Regions from separate parts of the Aeribacillus sp. FSL K6-8394 genome, predicted to be linked through region 1. Evidence: a T-box and tRNA genes for the amino acid it is inferred to sense, from the RefSeq annotation. Region 1 holds a T-box; the other holds one or more tRNA genes.
The links. A T-box is a leader RNA that pairs with one kind of tRNA and senses whether it is charged. The one in region 1 lies ahead of tyrS (tyrosine--tRNA ligase), so its partner is inferred to be a tRNA-Tyr.
Positions count from the first base shown of each region.

Region 2: it has a tRNA-Tyr gene. The T-box ahead of tyrS (tyrosine--tRNA ligase) is inferred to sense a tRNA for this amino acid. The anticodon was not compared.

Region 1 is NZ_JBBPAA010000001.1:1,856,366-1,863,360, reverse strand. Features, by position in the region: gene acsA (acetate--CoA ligase) at 1-493, shown strand, start outside; gene NSR00_RS08800 (GNAT family N-acetyltransferase) at 600-1,046, shown strand; gene NSR00_RS08795 (transglycosylase domain-containing protein) at 1,176-3,965, opposite strand; T-box leader at 4,094-4,310, shown strand; gene tyrS (tyrosine--tRNA ligase) at 4,359-5,621, shown strand; gene NSR00_RS08785 (hypothetical protein) at 6,776-6,985, shown strand.
Region 2 is NZ_JBBPAA010000002.1:170,801-177,795, forward strand. Features, by position in the region: rRNA gene NSR00_RS13275 (16S ribosomal RNA) at 1-815, shown strand, start outside; tRNA gene NSR00_RS13280 (tRNA-Ile) at 952-1,028, shown strand; tRNA gene NSR00_RS13285 (tRNA-Ala) at 1,045-1,120, shown strand; rRNA gene NSR00_RS13290 (23S ribosomal RNA) at 1,298-4,230, shown strand; rRNA gene rrf (5S ribosomal RNA) at 4,326-4,441, shown strand; tRNA gene NSR00_RS13300 (tRNA-Asn) at 4,566-4,640, shown strand; tRNA gene NSR00_RS13305 (tRNA-Thr) at 4,642-4,714, shown strand; tRNA gene NSR00_RS13310 (tRNA-Glu) at 4,803-4,877, shown strand; tRNA gene NSR00_RS13315 (tRNA-Val) at 4,879-4,954, shown strand; tRNA gene NSR00_RS13320 (tRNA-Thr) at 5,050-5,122, shown strand; tRNA gene NSR00_RS13325 (tRNA-Tyr) at 5,135-5,219, shown strand; tRNA gene NSR00_RS13330 (tRNA-Gln) at 5,328-5,402, shown strand; tRNA gene NSR00_RS13335 (tRNA-Lys) at 5,606-5,681, shown strand; tRNA gene NSR00_RS13340 (tRNA-Gly) at 5,687-5,758, shown strand; gene NSR00_RS13345 (IS110 family transposase) at 6,153-6,995, opposite strand, start outside.

The sequences.
Region 1 (6,995 bases):
TAAAAAAGGCTGGCCTTCCATGATGCAAGCAATTTGGAATAATCCTGAAAAATATGAATCTTATTTTATCGGCGACTGGTATGTATCTGGAGACTCCGCTTATATGGATGAAGATGGATATTTTTGGTTCCAGGGACGGGTTGATGACGTCATTATGACTTCCGGCGAACGGGTCGGACCGTTCGAAGTAGAAAGCAAGCTTGTTGAACATCCTGCTGTAGCGGAAGCTGGAGTTATCGGCAAGCCGGACCCTGTTCGAGGAGAAATTATTAAAGCGTTCGTTGCATTGCGCAGCGGCTATGAAGCATCAGAAGATTTGAAAGAGGATATTCGCCAGTTTGTTAAAAAAGGGCTGGCAGCACATGCAGCGCCACGGGAAATAGAATTTTGCGAAAAACTGCCGAAAACTCGAAGCGGAAAAATTATGCGCCGCGTGTTGAAAGCATGGGAGCTTAACTTGCCAACAGGTGACTTGTCGACGTTGGAAGATTAAAAATAATAGAAGCCGTAAGTCTAGTAAATAGGCTTGCGGCTTTGTTATTGGCATTAATAATAGATTGATAAAATAAACGCTAAAAATGGAAATAGGAGAGAAGCTTATGGAATCATCCCTTTTATTGAAAGAATTGCGAACGAAAGAGGAAATTTTAGAAGGATTTTCAGTGATGAAACATTTGCGGACTCATCTTGATGAACAATCATTTCTTGAATTGGTGCTTGAAGCTAAACAAAAGGAAGGATATCAATTAGTTGCTCTTTACCATCATAATAAAATGGTTGCCATCACCGGATTTATGCCAATGATCACTTTATACTACGGGCGTTTCATTTGGGTTTGTGATTTAGTGACATTGCCTGAAGAACGATCAAAAGGATACGGTGAAAAGCTTTTAACGTATGTTCATCAATATGCTGTAGAAAATGGCTATAATATTGTTTCTTTATCTTCCGGCTTGCAGCGCGTTGACGCACACCGCTTCTATGAAGAAAAAATGCGATACAATAAAGTAAGCTATGTTTTCTTAAAAAAGCTGCCGTCACACTAGCCAGTAAAAGATAAAAAGGACCACGTGCGGTCCTTTTTAAAATATTTATTGGGTGAAAGCAAGTTTTGCTGGGCTGTTTTTTCTGTTTCGTCTACTTTATTGATCGTTTAATGCATCTTTTCCATTCGCCTATTGTCTTGCATTTGCCGTCTGCTTCGGTTTTTGCTGCGGCTCTGTTTTTCCAGATTGCACCGTTTTTACAATGGCTGAAGGAGGAGACGCTTTTCCTGCCACATCCACTGCAACGACATAATAGGAGGCAGGAGATTTTCCGACTGAGATGCTTAAGTTATTTTTTGCAGGTATGCTGGCAATTTTTTTGAAACTATTTGAATTAGATGGAGCTGCATAAACCCTGTACCCGATAACATCATATTCACCGCTTTTGCTCCAGGATAATGTTGTTCCGCTAAGCTTTACAGCGGGCACTTTAGAAGGAGCTTTGCCATTATCCTGAAGAACCCTATTGCCGGTCAACGTCAAAGCCTCTAAATTAACTCCGCTAGGCAGAAGTTTAGTCAATTGGGACACGTCTGAAATCCCAAGATTATTCAATACTTCTTTTTTCAGCAGAGGCCCTTCCTGGACGAATTCAGCCGGTGCATTTGCCGGCACTTGATAGGCTACGTTGTCTACTAAAACAAATTTGCCGTACGCCAAGCTTTTATCCACTTTATTCGGCAGAAATTTAGCGTTATACAAGTCAGTTTGAACGAGTCCAGCTTTCTTGCATAATTCAGAAGGCAGATCCCCAGAGAGGGCGCAATACGATCTTGAAACAATTCCTTTAGGCATTTTAAAGGAAGTGTTAGGATCTATTAAGTCAGGTTTGACGCTGTATGCGGCGTTCATTAATTTTGCCCAAAGCAATATATTTCTATTGCTGTAGGTCAAACCTTTGTAGGTCGTTTCCAGCCTTTTCGGCGTGTCATAACCGATCCATGTGCCGAAGGATACATTAGGATTTACAGCAACAAACCATGCATCCCGATAATCCTGCCCAGTTCCTGTTTTTCCAGCCCAATCAGATTGAAATGATAGATACCTTTTTAAAGAGGAAGCCGTTCCGCTTTGAATGACATCCCGCATCATATCAATCATTAAATAGGCTGTTTGAGGGGAAAAGACCTTCTCTTTCTTACTGTTATGTTGATATATAACTTTTCCGTCTTGTGTTTCAATTTTTTCAATCATGTAGGCGTCGACAAATTCACCGTTATTGGCAAATGTTGAAAAGGCGTTTACGTTTTCCTCCACGGTTACTCCGTAAGTCATTGCCCCAAGAGCGAGGGAGAATGAACTGTAATCTTCTTGAGCAAGTGAACTAAATCCCATTTTTTCTAAATAGGATACCGGATTTTGCGAAATAATTTTTGCATAGGTTTTTACCGCCGGAATGTTATATGAATGTTTCAATGCTGTTCGAATACTTGTTAATCCGTGATAGCCGCCTCCGTAGTTTTTCGGCTGATATTTCCCGATTGAAAATGGAAGATCTGCCACAACAGTTCCCGGCTGGACGATGCCCATTTCCATCGCGGGTGCATAGACAGCGAGCGGTTTCATTGTTGAACCGTTTGGTCTTAATGCTCTTGTAGCATGGTTTGTCTGCTCCCTGTTATGATCACGGCCGCCAACAAAGGAGATAATTTTTCCAGTTTTGTTTTCGATTAAAACAGCGCCGACTTCAACCGGTTCCTCGATGGTTACGGTCTTGCCTGTTTCAGGATCTTTTTTCTTTTCAAGCTTTGGACTTCCGTAATACTTGTAGTTTTTGACAACCTCTTGCATTTTGTCATAAATTTTCTTGTCAATGGTCGTATGAATGTTGTAGCCGTTTTGTCTCATGTCTTGATCGGCCAGCGCCATGTATCGATTAAACAACTCTTTATTATTTTTTCGGAGATCCTCCAGCTTGTGACCGTCTTTTTTCGCCAGCTGCTCAGCCAGTATATCCTTCACTCTTTTTTCAACTTCGTATATAATCCAAGGATATTGCTCAATATCAGGTTTTTTCTTTTTGGCTAAATGAGCCTTTAAATCAAACTTAAGTGCTTCTTCATATTCTTTTTTTGTAATATATCCTTCTGCAAACATTTTTCTTAGGACGGTTTTCATTCGGTTTATACCAGGCTGTAAATCTTCTTTTACTTCTCCGTCCTTTGTGAACGGTGTATAAGCAAAAGGATTTTGAGGGAGACCAGCGATAAAAGCTGCCTGCGGTATCGATAAGTCTTTCGCATCTATGCCAAAAATCCCCTGCGCTGCAGCCTGCACGCCTGCAATGTTTCTTCCGGAGCTGTTTCGTCCAAATGATGATACATTTAAATAGGCTTCTAATATTTGATCTTTCGTAAAATATTTTTCTAATCTCAATGCTAGCAGGATTTCTTTTGCTTTTCTTTCAAATGACACTTCGTTGGTCAATATTTGGTTTTTAATTAATTGCTGTGTAAGGGTGCTTCCGCCGGTTCTGACAGAAGAGTTTGAGAACTCCTGGAAAATCGCCCGCATGATCGCCTTTGGGACAATCCCTTTATGCTCGTAAAAATATTCGTCCTCCACTGCAACAATTGCATGTTTTAAATGCTCGGAAATTTGATCAATTTTGATTTTTTCACGTTCAAGATCTGTGCGAATTTTCCCTAAATAGACATTGTCTGCAAAGTACACTTTCGTTGTTTCAGAATAATCGTAAATGTCTTTTTCCAATTCTTTTTCGGAACGGATCGGCTCATCTTTTACAAGCGATGCAAAATAACCAGCTCCTAATCCTCCGATAAAGGAGAAGCCTATTAAACCGATAACTAATAGTAAAAGAAATAAGTTCCATGTTACGTTATAGGCAATGACCATTTTTTGCTGGTGTTTATGATAAAAGGAGCTTACCTTCCTAAAAAATTCGTACCATTTCTCCATTTTTCATCATCCCTCTACAAAATCTAGTTTATTATAGCATATTTTTTTCTCCGGTTGACGCCCTCTGTTCTAATCTTAGTTGACAAAGGATGTCAATTATGCTAAAAATGTTTATTAATGAAAAAAATACTTGAGCGTTGATTGGAGAAAGTAGCAGGCATTTCCCTGTTTCAGAGAGCTGATGGCCGGTGCGAATCAGCACATAAATGCTTTGTGAATTACCTCCATGAGCATTCTTTGTGAAAGTGAAGTAGCAAAGGACGGTTTTTAGCCGTTATCAGAATGAGTGAAGAACATGCAAATGTTCTTAAGCAGGGTGGTACCGCGTAATTATACGTCCCTTCATGAAGGGGCGTTTTTTATTTGGATAAAATTTGAAAAGGAGTGGGTTTGATGAATGCTTTGCTAGAAGATTTAAAATATCGCGGACTCATTAATCAAGTAACGGATGAAGAAGGATTAGATAAATTGTTGTCAGAGGAACAGGTGAAGCTGTACTGCGGTTTTGACCCAACGGCAGACAGCCTTCATATCGGGCATTTGCTGCCGATTTTAACGTTAAAAAGATTTCAAGAGGCAGGTCATCAACCGATTGCTCTTGTTGGCGGCGCAACAGGCTTGATCGGCGATCCAAGCGGAAAAAAACAGGAAAGAACATTAAATGAAAAAGAAACGGTGAAGCAGTGGTCAGAACGCATTAAGGAACAGCTTTCCCGCTTTTTGGATTTTGAAAAAGAAGGGAATCCGGCCATTTTGGCCAACAACTACGATTGGATCGGACCATTGGATGTCATCACATTTTTGCGCGATATCGGCAAAAGCTTTGGCATAAACTACATGCTGGCGAAAGAAACCGTGCAGTCAAGAATTGAAACGGGCATTTCCTTTACGGAATTCAGCTACATGATTTTGCAATCGTACGATTTTTTAAAGCTGTACCAAACCTATGATTGCCGCTTGCAAATCGGCGGAAGCGACCAATGGGGAAATATTACGTCAGGACTTGAACTAATTCGAAAAACGGAAGAAAATGCGAAAGCATACGGTCTTACACTCCAGCTCGTCACGAAAGCCGACGGCACAAAATTCGGCAAAACGGAAGGAGGAGCCATCTGGCTCGATAAAGAAAAAACATCGCCTTACGAATTTTATCAATTTTGGATCAATACCGATGACCGGGATGTCATCAAATATTTAAAATATTTTACTTTCTTATCAAAAGAAGAAATTGAACAATTGGCAGAAGAAGTGAAAAATACTCCTGAAAAACGGTCTGCGCAAAAAGCGTTAGCGGAAGAAGTGACAAAACTTGTCCATGGCGAAGAAGCACTCAAACAGGCAGTCAAAATTTCCGAGGCGCTGTTCAGCGGCAATATAAAAGCTTTAACAGCAGAAGAAATAAAACAAGGCTTTAAAGATGTGCCTTCGTATGAAACGACCGAAAATGAAATCGGATTAGTCGATTTATTGGTTCAAGCGAAAATTTCTCCATCGAAACGGCAGGCAAGAGAAGACATCGGAAACGGTGCGATTTACATTAACGGCGAACGGGTGCAGGAGCTTGATTATATTGTGTCTGAAAAAGACACCATCGAAGGTCAATTTGCTGTGATCCGCCGGGGCAAAAAGAAATATTTCTTAATTCATTTCAAATGATCATAAGCCTCTGCTCACACTTTAGGGGCCTATTAAAATCAATTGGAAAATATACGGGCGAGTGATTCTAAACGACCACCGCTCATACCCGTATTCTATTAAATAAGTCAAAAGCACCCCCCCTTCAATTGAATGGATTAATTTATTCATTGAAGGGGGGTTTTTTCGTACAAAAGAAGTGAAAATTGTCGAAAAATACAGAATTTTCTATGTCAAAAAATGTACCTAAATCTAGTTTTTATAAAGTATAATCAATTTAACAAATTATTGAAAATGAGGGATTATATGAAAATTAGTCGTTTAAAAAAATGGTTGATATGGGCAATTGTGAATCTGTTATTTTTTCATCCGTTCCTTTAGACGTTCGCAGAAACCATTCATTCTAAAGACAACAACTCTACTGAAAGTCATTTACCGTCAAAAGTCCCGACCCCTAAAATTAACCTTAAACGAGGGGAAATCATTGAGGAACGGACAGAGAATACAAAAGTTTTTTACAATGGTGATGGCACATTTACCAAAAAGATTTATTTTGAGCCGATCCATATAAGGAAAAAGAAGGGGAAACCATTTGAGGAAATTTCTCCAAATCTAAAATCGATAAATTTCTATTTCATCAACATTTATGAAGAAGATACGAAACTTTATTTACTTTCCATATAAACAGTGGTTCGTTTTCTTTTTCAAAATAAAGTTACAATCCATGCGAAATGATGTAAACGATCAGTAAATGTCACCTTATGATTTTGTGTCCATATTAAATTTTGGAATGTGTTATGGCCAAATAAGAGAAATACCTATCTTTTTCTTTTGGTCTAGCAAAATGCTTTACACAAATTTTTAAACATTATTTGTTATTTAATAAAAATATTTACATATTTGGAAAAATAATTATAATTATTTTTGAAAGTGCTATGATGGAATATTTTAATAAATAAATTGTGTAATTCTGATTTGTAAGTGTAATACTATAGCATTCTAGCAGACAACTGTATAAGTTAATTTTATTAATGTAATTAATCTGACTTGCTTTATGTCATTATATTTGCGTTAGGTCTGCTCAACTATTTTATATAATTGAGCGGATCCGAATCTTATTTTTGAGTGCCTCCACATAATTTATAGATTAATGAATAACGAATGAATTGAATATAATGGAAAAAGTTTTGATTAGACAACTTACAGGTGTTAGTTTAAGCACTGCAGGGGTTATTCTGGATTATTTGGATTGGATTTCTTACGCATCATTATTACTGACTCTAACTGGACTTGGAGCTGCTGCATCAGCAGCAGTTTGGTCTTATCGTGCTACAATTTTGGCACTATCCAGATCGGGTAAAAGAGCAGCAGCAAAAGCACTTTAATAGAAATATA
Region 2 (6,995 bases), on a different contig from region 1:
CGGCTCTCTGGCCTGTAACTGACGCTGAGGCGCGAAAGCGTGGGGAGCGAACAGGATTAGATACCCTGGTAGTCCACGCCGTAAACGATGAGTGCTAAGTGTTAGAGGGTATCCACCCTTTAGTGCTGCAGCAAACGCATTAAGCACTCCGCCTGGGGAGTACGGCCGCAAGGCTGAAACTCAAAGGAATTGACGGGGACCCGCACAAGCGGTGGAGCATGTGGTTTAATTCGAAGCAACGCGAAGAACCTTACCAGGTCTTGACATCCCCTGACAACCCTAGAGATAGGGCGTTCCCCTTTCGGGGACAGGGTGACAGGTGGTGCATGGTTGTCGTCAGCTCGTGTCGTGAGATGTTGGGTTAAGTCCCGCAACGAGCGCAACCCTTGACCTTAGTTGCCAGCATTCAGTTGGGCACTCTAAGGTGACTGCCGGCTAAAAGTCGGAGGAAGGTGGGGATGACGTCAAATCATCATGCCCCTTATGACCTGGGCTACACACGTGCTACAATGGGTGGTACAAAGGGCAGCGAAACCGCGAGGTGGAGCGAATCCCAAAAAACCACTCTCAGTTCGGATTGCAGGCTGCAACTCGCCTGCATGAAGCCGGAATCGCTAGTAATCGCGGATCAGCATGCCGCGGTGAATACGTTCCCGGGTCTTGTACACACCGCCCGTCACACCACGAGAGTTTGTAACACCCGAAGTCGGTGGGGTAACCCTTACGGGAGCCAGCCGCCGAAGGTGGGACAAATGATTGGGGTGAAGTCGTAACAAGGTAGCCGTATCGGAAGGTGCGGCTGGATCACCTCCTTTCTAAGGATATATACATTGAAAAAGGTACGCTTTTCCGTTTTGTTTAGTTTTGAAGGATCACATCCTTCCCCGTTTGCTGGTGAATTCGCAAAGTCGATTTCCCAGCGAATAGAAGCTGAATAAAAAAATACAGGATGGGCCTGTAGCTCAGCCGGTTAGAGCGCACGCCTGATAAGCGTGAGGTCGGTGGTTCAAGTCCACTCAGGCCCACCATAAATAAGACCATCCTGGGGCCTTAGCTCAGCTGGGAGAGCGCCTGCTTTGCACGCAGGAGGTCAGCGGTTCGATCCCGCTAGGCTCCACCATAAGTTTGATGAATATTGGAAGCATTGCTCCTATGCGAGAGCCCATTCGAAGGATCGGATGTTCGGCTAAAAGCAATTCAACCAGCAAGGGAGCTCATTGAAAGAAAAAGCATTGTTCTTTGAAAACTGGATAACGGAAAGACATTCACGAATAGATCGCTCATGTTAGGAAGAAACGGTTAAGTTAGAAAGGGCGCACGGTGGATGCCTTGGCACTAGGAGCCGATGAAGGACGGGACAAACACCGAAATGCTTCGGGGAGCTGTAAGTAAGCGTCGATCCGGAGATGTCCGAATGGGGGAACCCACTGTCCGTAATGGGGCAGTATCCATACCTGAATCCATAGGGTATGGAGGGCAACCCGGGGAACTGAAACATCTAAGTACCCGGAGGAAGAGAAAGCAACAGCGATTCCCTGAGTAGCGGCGAGCGAAACGGGAACAGCCCAAACCAAGAGGCGTGCCTCTTGGGGTTGTAGGACACTCGATTAAGGAGTGACAAAGGAACGGGGTAGACGAAGAGGTCTGGAAAGGCCCGTCAGAGAAGGTAACAACCCTGTAGTCGAAACTCCGTTCCCTCCCGAGTGGATCCTGAGTACGGCGGGACACGTGAAATCCCGTCGGAAGCAGGGAGGACCATCTCCCAAGGCTAAATACTCCCTAGTGACCGATAGTGAACCAGTACCGTGAGGGAAAGGTGAAAAGCACCCCGGGAGGGGAGTGAAAGAGAACCTGAAACCGTGTGCCTACAAGTAGTCAGAGCCCATTAACGGGTGATGGCGTGCCTTTTGTAGAATGAACCGGCGAGTTGCGATTTCGTGCAAGGTTAAGCCGAAAGGCGGAGCCGCAGCGAAAGCGAGTCTGAAGAGGGCGAAATAGTACGAGGTCGCAGACCCGAAACCAGGTGATCTACCCATGTCCAGGGTGAAGGCAAGGTAACACTTGCTGGAGGCCCGAACCCACGCACGTTGAAAAGTGCGGGGATGAGGTGTGGGTAGGGGTGAAATGCCAATCGAACTTGGAGATAGCTGGTTCTCTCCGAAATAGCTTTAGGGCTAGCCTCAAGGGAAGAGTCTTGGAGGTAGAGCACTGATTGGACGAGGGGCCCCCATCGGGTTACCGAATTCAGTCAAACTCCGAATGCCAATGACTTATCCTTGGGAGTCAGACTGCGAGTGATAAGATCCGTGGTCAAAAGGGAAACAGCCCAGACCGCCAGCTAAGGTCCCAAAGTATACGTTAAGTGGAAAAGGATGTGGAGCTGCTTAGACAACCAGGATGTTGGCTTAGAAGCAGCCACCATTTAAAGAGTGCGTAATAGCTCACTGGTCGAGTGGCTCTGCGCCGAAAATGTACCGGGGCTAAACGTATCACCGAAGCTGCGGGTTGACACCGTTGGTGTCAGCGGTAGGAGAGCGTTCTAAGGGCATCGAAGCCGGACCGGAAGGACCGGTGGAGCGCTTAGAAGTGAGAATGCCGGTATGAGTAGCGAAAGAGGGGTGAGAATCCCCTCCGCCGAAAGCCTAAGGTTTCCTGAGGAAGGCTCGTCCGCTCAGGGTTAGTCGGGACCTAAGCCGAGGCCGAAAGGCGTAGGTGATGGACAACAGGTTGATATTCCTGTACCACCTCCTCACCGTTTGAGCAATGGGGGGACGCAGGAGGATAGGGCAAGCGCGCGGCTGGATGTGCGCGTCCAAGCAGTTAGGCTGGCAAGCAGGCAAATCCGCTTGCCGGAAGGCTGAGCTGTGATGGCGAGGGAAAGGAAGTACCGAAGTTCCCGATTCCACACTGCCAAGAAAAGCCTCTAGCGAGGTGAGAGGTGCCCGTACCGCAAACCGACACAGGTAGGCGAGGAGAGAATCCTAAGGTGAGCGAGAGAACTCTCGTTAAGGAACTCGGCAAAATGACCCCGTAACTTCGGGAGAAGGGGTGCTCATCAAGGTGATAAGCCATGATGAGCCGCAGTGAAAAGGCCCAGGCGACTGTTTAGCAAAAACACAGGTCTCTGCGAAACCGTAAGGTGAAGTATAGGGGCTGACGCCTGCCCGGTGCTGGAAGGTTAAGGGGAGCGCTTAAGCTGTAGCTGAAGGTGCGAACCGAAGCCCCAGTAAACGGCGGCCGTAACTATAACGGTCCTAAGGTAGCGAAATTCCTTGTCGGGTAAGTTCCGACCCGCACGAAAGGCGTAACGATCTGGGCACTGTCTCAACGAGAGACTCGGTGAAATTATAGTACCTGTGAAGATGCAGGTTACCCGCGACAGGACGGAAAGACCCCGTGGAGCTTTACTGCAGCCTGATATTGAATGTGGGTACAGCTTGTACAGGATAGGTAGGAGCCAGAGACGCGTGAGCGCCAGCTTGCGCTGAGGCGACGGTGGGATACTACCCTGGCTGTACTGACATTCTAACCCGCGCCCCTGATCGGGGCGGGAGACAGTGTCAGGTGGGCAGTTTGACTGGGGCGGTCGCCTCCTAAAAGGTAACGGAGGCGCCCAAAGGTTCCCTCAGAATGGTTGGAAATCATTCGGAGAGTGCAAAGGCAGAAGGGAGCTTGACTGCGAGACCTACAAGTCGAGCAGGGACGAAAGTCGGGCTTAGTGATCCGGTGGTTCCGCATGGAAGGGCCATCGCTCAACGGATAAAAGCTACCCCGGGGATAACAGGCTGATCTCCCCCAAGAGTCCACATCGACGGGGAGGTTTGGCACCTCGATGTCGGCTCATCGCATCCTGGGGCTGTAGTCGGTCCCAAGGGTTGGGCTGTTCGCCCATTAAAGCGGTACGCGAGCTGGGTTCAGAACGTCGTGAGACAGTTCGGTCCCTATCCGTCGCGGGCGCAGGAAATTTGAGAGGAGCTGTCCTTAGTACGAGAGGACCGGGATGGACGCACCGCTGGTGTACCAGTTGTCCCGCCAGGGGCACCGCTGGGTAGCTATGTGCGGAAGGGATAAGCGCTGAAAGCATCTAAGCGTGAAGCCCCCCTCAAGATGAGATTTCCCATCGCTAAAAGCGAGTAAGATCCCTTGAAGATGACGAGGTAGATAGGTCCGAGGTGGAAGCGTGGCGACACGTGGAGCTGACGGATACTAATCGATCGAGGACTTAACCAAGTAAGAGCATCTATTCGTGAAAGAAACGTTATCTAGTTTTGAAAGAATGACATTCCGATGTCATTTGACAACAGGAAGGAAAACAGAAAAGGCTGCTTGGTGGCAATGGCGAAGAGGTCACACCCGTTCCCATCCCGAACACGGAAGTTAAGCTCTTCAGCGCCGATGGTAGTGAGGGTTTGTCCCTTGCGAGAGTAGGACGCTGCCAGGCTGCCTTTAAATTCTTTTTGAAAGCTGGGATTATTGTAGAGAACCATACTGAGTACATTCTTTTGAAGTCTTTTTGATATACTGATTGAGCTGTATGTGAACCAAAATATGGTTTATTAAAATATTCCGCAGTAGCTCAGTGGTAGAGCATTCGGCTGTTAACCGAACGGTCGCAGGTTCGAATCCTGCCTGCGGAGCCATGCTTCCATAGCTCAGTTGGTAGAGCACTTCCATGGTAAGGAAGAGGTCACCGGTTCGAGCCCGGTTGGAAGCTTTTCAAAAGCAAATCTTTTCTTGATTTTTATCTATGCCATGTGCTAAAATGTCGAATGTCGGTTGTCATTAAGTTATGAAAATGAAATGGCCCGTTGGTCAAGTGGTTAAGACACCGCCCTTTCACGGCGGTAACACGGGTTCGAATCCCGTACGGGTCACCATGGAGGATTAGCTCAGCTGGGAGAGCACTTGCCTTACAAGCAAGGGGTCGGCGGTTCGATCCCGTCATCCTCCACCATATACTAAACAAGCTTTTCTTAAGCAAGTTTAATGAGGTTGGCATAACAATTTAAACAAAGGTAAAAACTGAGTGTGATTTAAAGTATTTATTGTGCCGGTGTAGCTCAATTGGTAGAGCAACTGACTTGTAATCAGTAGGTTGGGGGTTCGATTCCTCTCGCCGGCATTTTTAATAATCGGAGGGGTAGCGAAGTGGCTAAACGCGGCGGACTGTAAATCCGCTCCCTTAGGGTTCGGCGGTTCGAATCCGTCCCCCTCCACCATGTCGAAGAATGTTATGAAACATTGAAATCACATTAAACAACAAATTGTTGTATAAAGTGATTTTTTTATTGGTACAATATAATTAGTCAAGAGATGAATGGTGATATTGGGCTATAGCCAAGCGGTAAGGCAACGGACTTTGACTCCGTGATGCGCTGGTTCGAATCCAGCTAGCCCAGCCATTTATTATAAAAAGACAGTTCATGTCTGTTCTTTTTTTTGTAAAAATATTAGATAGAAAGTAAGATTTAACTAGATTTTACAAAGGGCGAAGCCTCGTCGAATAGGCGACGAGTTGTCCCGACGCATCTAACATCCTCGAAAAATCAGGAAGAGGAAGGGACATCTGACAAATGAAAAATGGATTAGAAGAAAAAAATTTTATGAGCCATTAGCTCAGTCGGTAGAGCATCTGACTTTTAATCAGAGGGTCGGAGGTTCGAATCCTCCATGGCTCACCATTTGTGCGGAAGTAGTTCAGTGGTAGAACACCACCTTGCCAAGGTGGGGGTCGCGGGTTCGAGTCCCGTCTTCCGCTTTTTAAATTCAACGGGGAAAATTTTATAAAATGAGATGAACTTAATTCCTGACAAGAAATTGTCAGGATTTTTTTATTTGAAATGTTACTAATCCCTTCGATTATATCTAATCCTCGCTTTTGAATCTCAAAATAATGTAATAGACTATATGCAGGAGCATTCGCCTTTTTAGTCCCATAACAGCCTTTTAAATTTGAATATACCATTGAAGTCGAATTGTATTTTTCCTTTTAGTATTGGGAATGCGGTTGTTCCGAAATGGAACCATGACCTATCCCGAAAATTTAAGTCCATGAAAAAAGCACAAAAAATCCAGGGGGTGTTAACACCAGCAGATTGGTATTTGCTGGAATAAGTCATGTTTATGCACCTGATGGTTACTGTTTCGGTTAACTACGCTGTTTGATTTGACGGCTCTACCATGACCTTAAACCCTAGTGTTTCCAACTTCCGAATCGCTTGTCTGGCGACTTGATGGCGCTTGCGTTCTTCGTAGTAATGTGGACCAAGTTCGATGTAAGTCTGCTTCTTTTTGAGGAGATGGTAGACAATAGTCAGGATGCTATGAGCGACCGCAACCGCTGCACGATTGGCCCCCCGGCGTGCAGCAATACGGTGGTACTGGCTGGATAGATAGGTGTGTTTGGACCTAGCAGCGGCACGGGCGGCTTCCACCAGGGTGCTACGAAGCTTCTGGTTTCCCTTGCGGGTTTTCCCTGACTTTCGTTTTCCGGCACTTTCGTTATTCCCTGGGGCGACTCCTGCCCATGAACACAAGTGAGCTGCCGAAGGAAACTGTGTCATGTCAGGGCCAATCTCAGCCAAAATATGCTCCGCTGTGCGCCGACCAACGCCGGGGATCGTATCTAACCGCTCCAGGTCATCTTCAAAAGGGCGCATCCGCTCCTTGATTTCAGCATCCAGTTCTTCAATCAAGGCATCTAAGTGATCAATATGCTCAAGCTGGGTTTTAAGCATCAGGCGTTGATGAGGGCCGATGAGGCCCTTCAGGGCCTTTTTCAACTCCTCTTTCTTCCGTTTGAGACGGCGCTGAGCCAGTTCGGATAGCACATCGGGGTCAGTTTCACCATTAATTAAAGCCTCGATCATGGCTCGACCCGATTTGCCCAGCACATTGGTCGCCACCGAGGAGAGTTTGATGTTAGCCCCTTCCAGTACCTTCTGGATGCGGTTGATTTCGCGAGCCCGCTCTTCAATCAGGCTGCGACGATAACG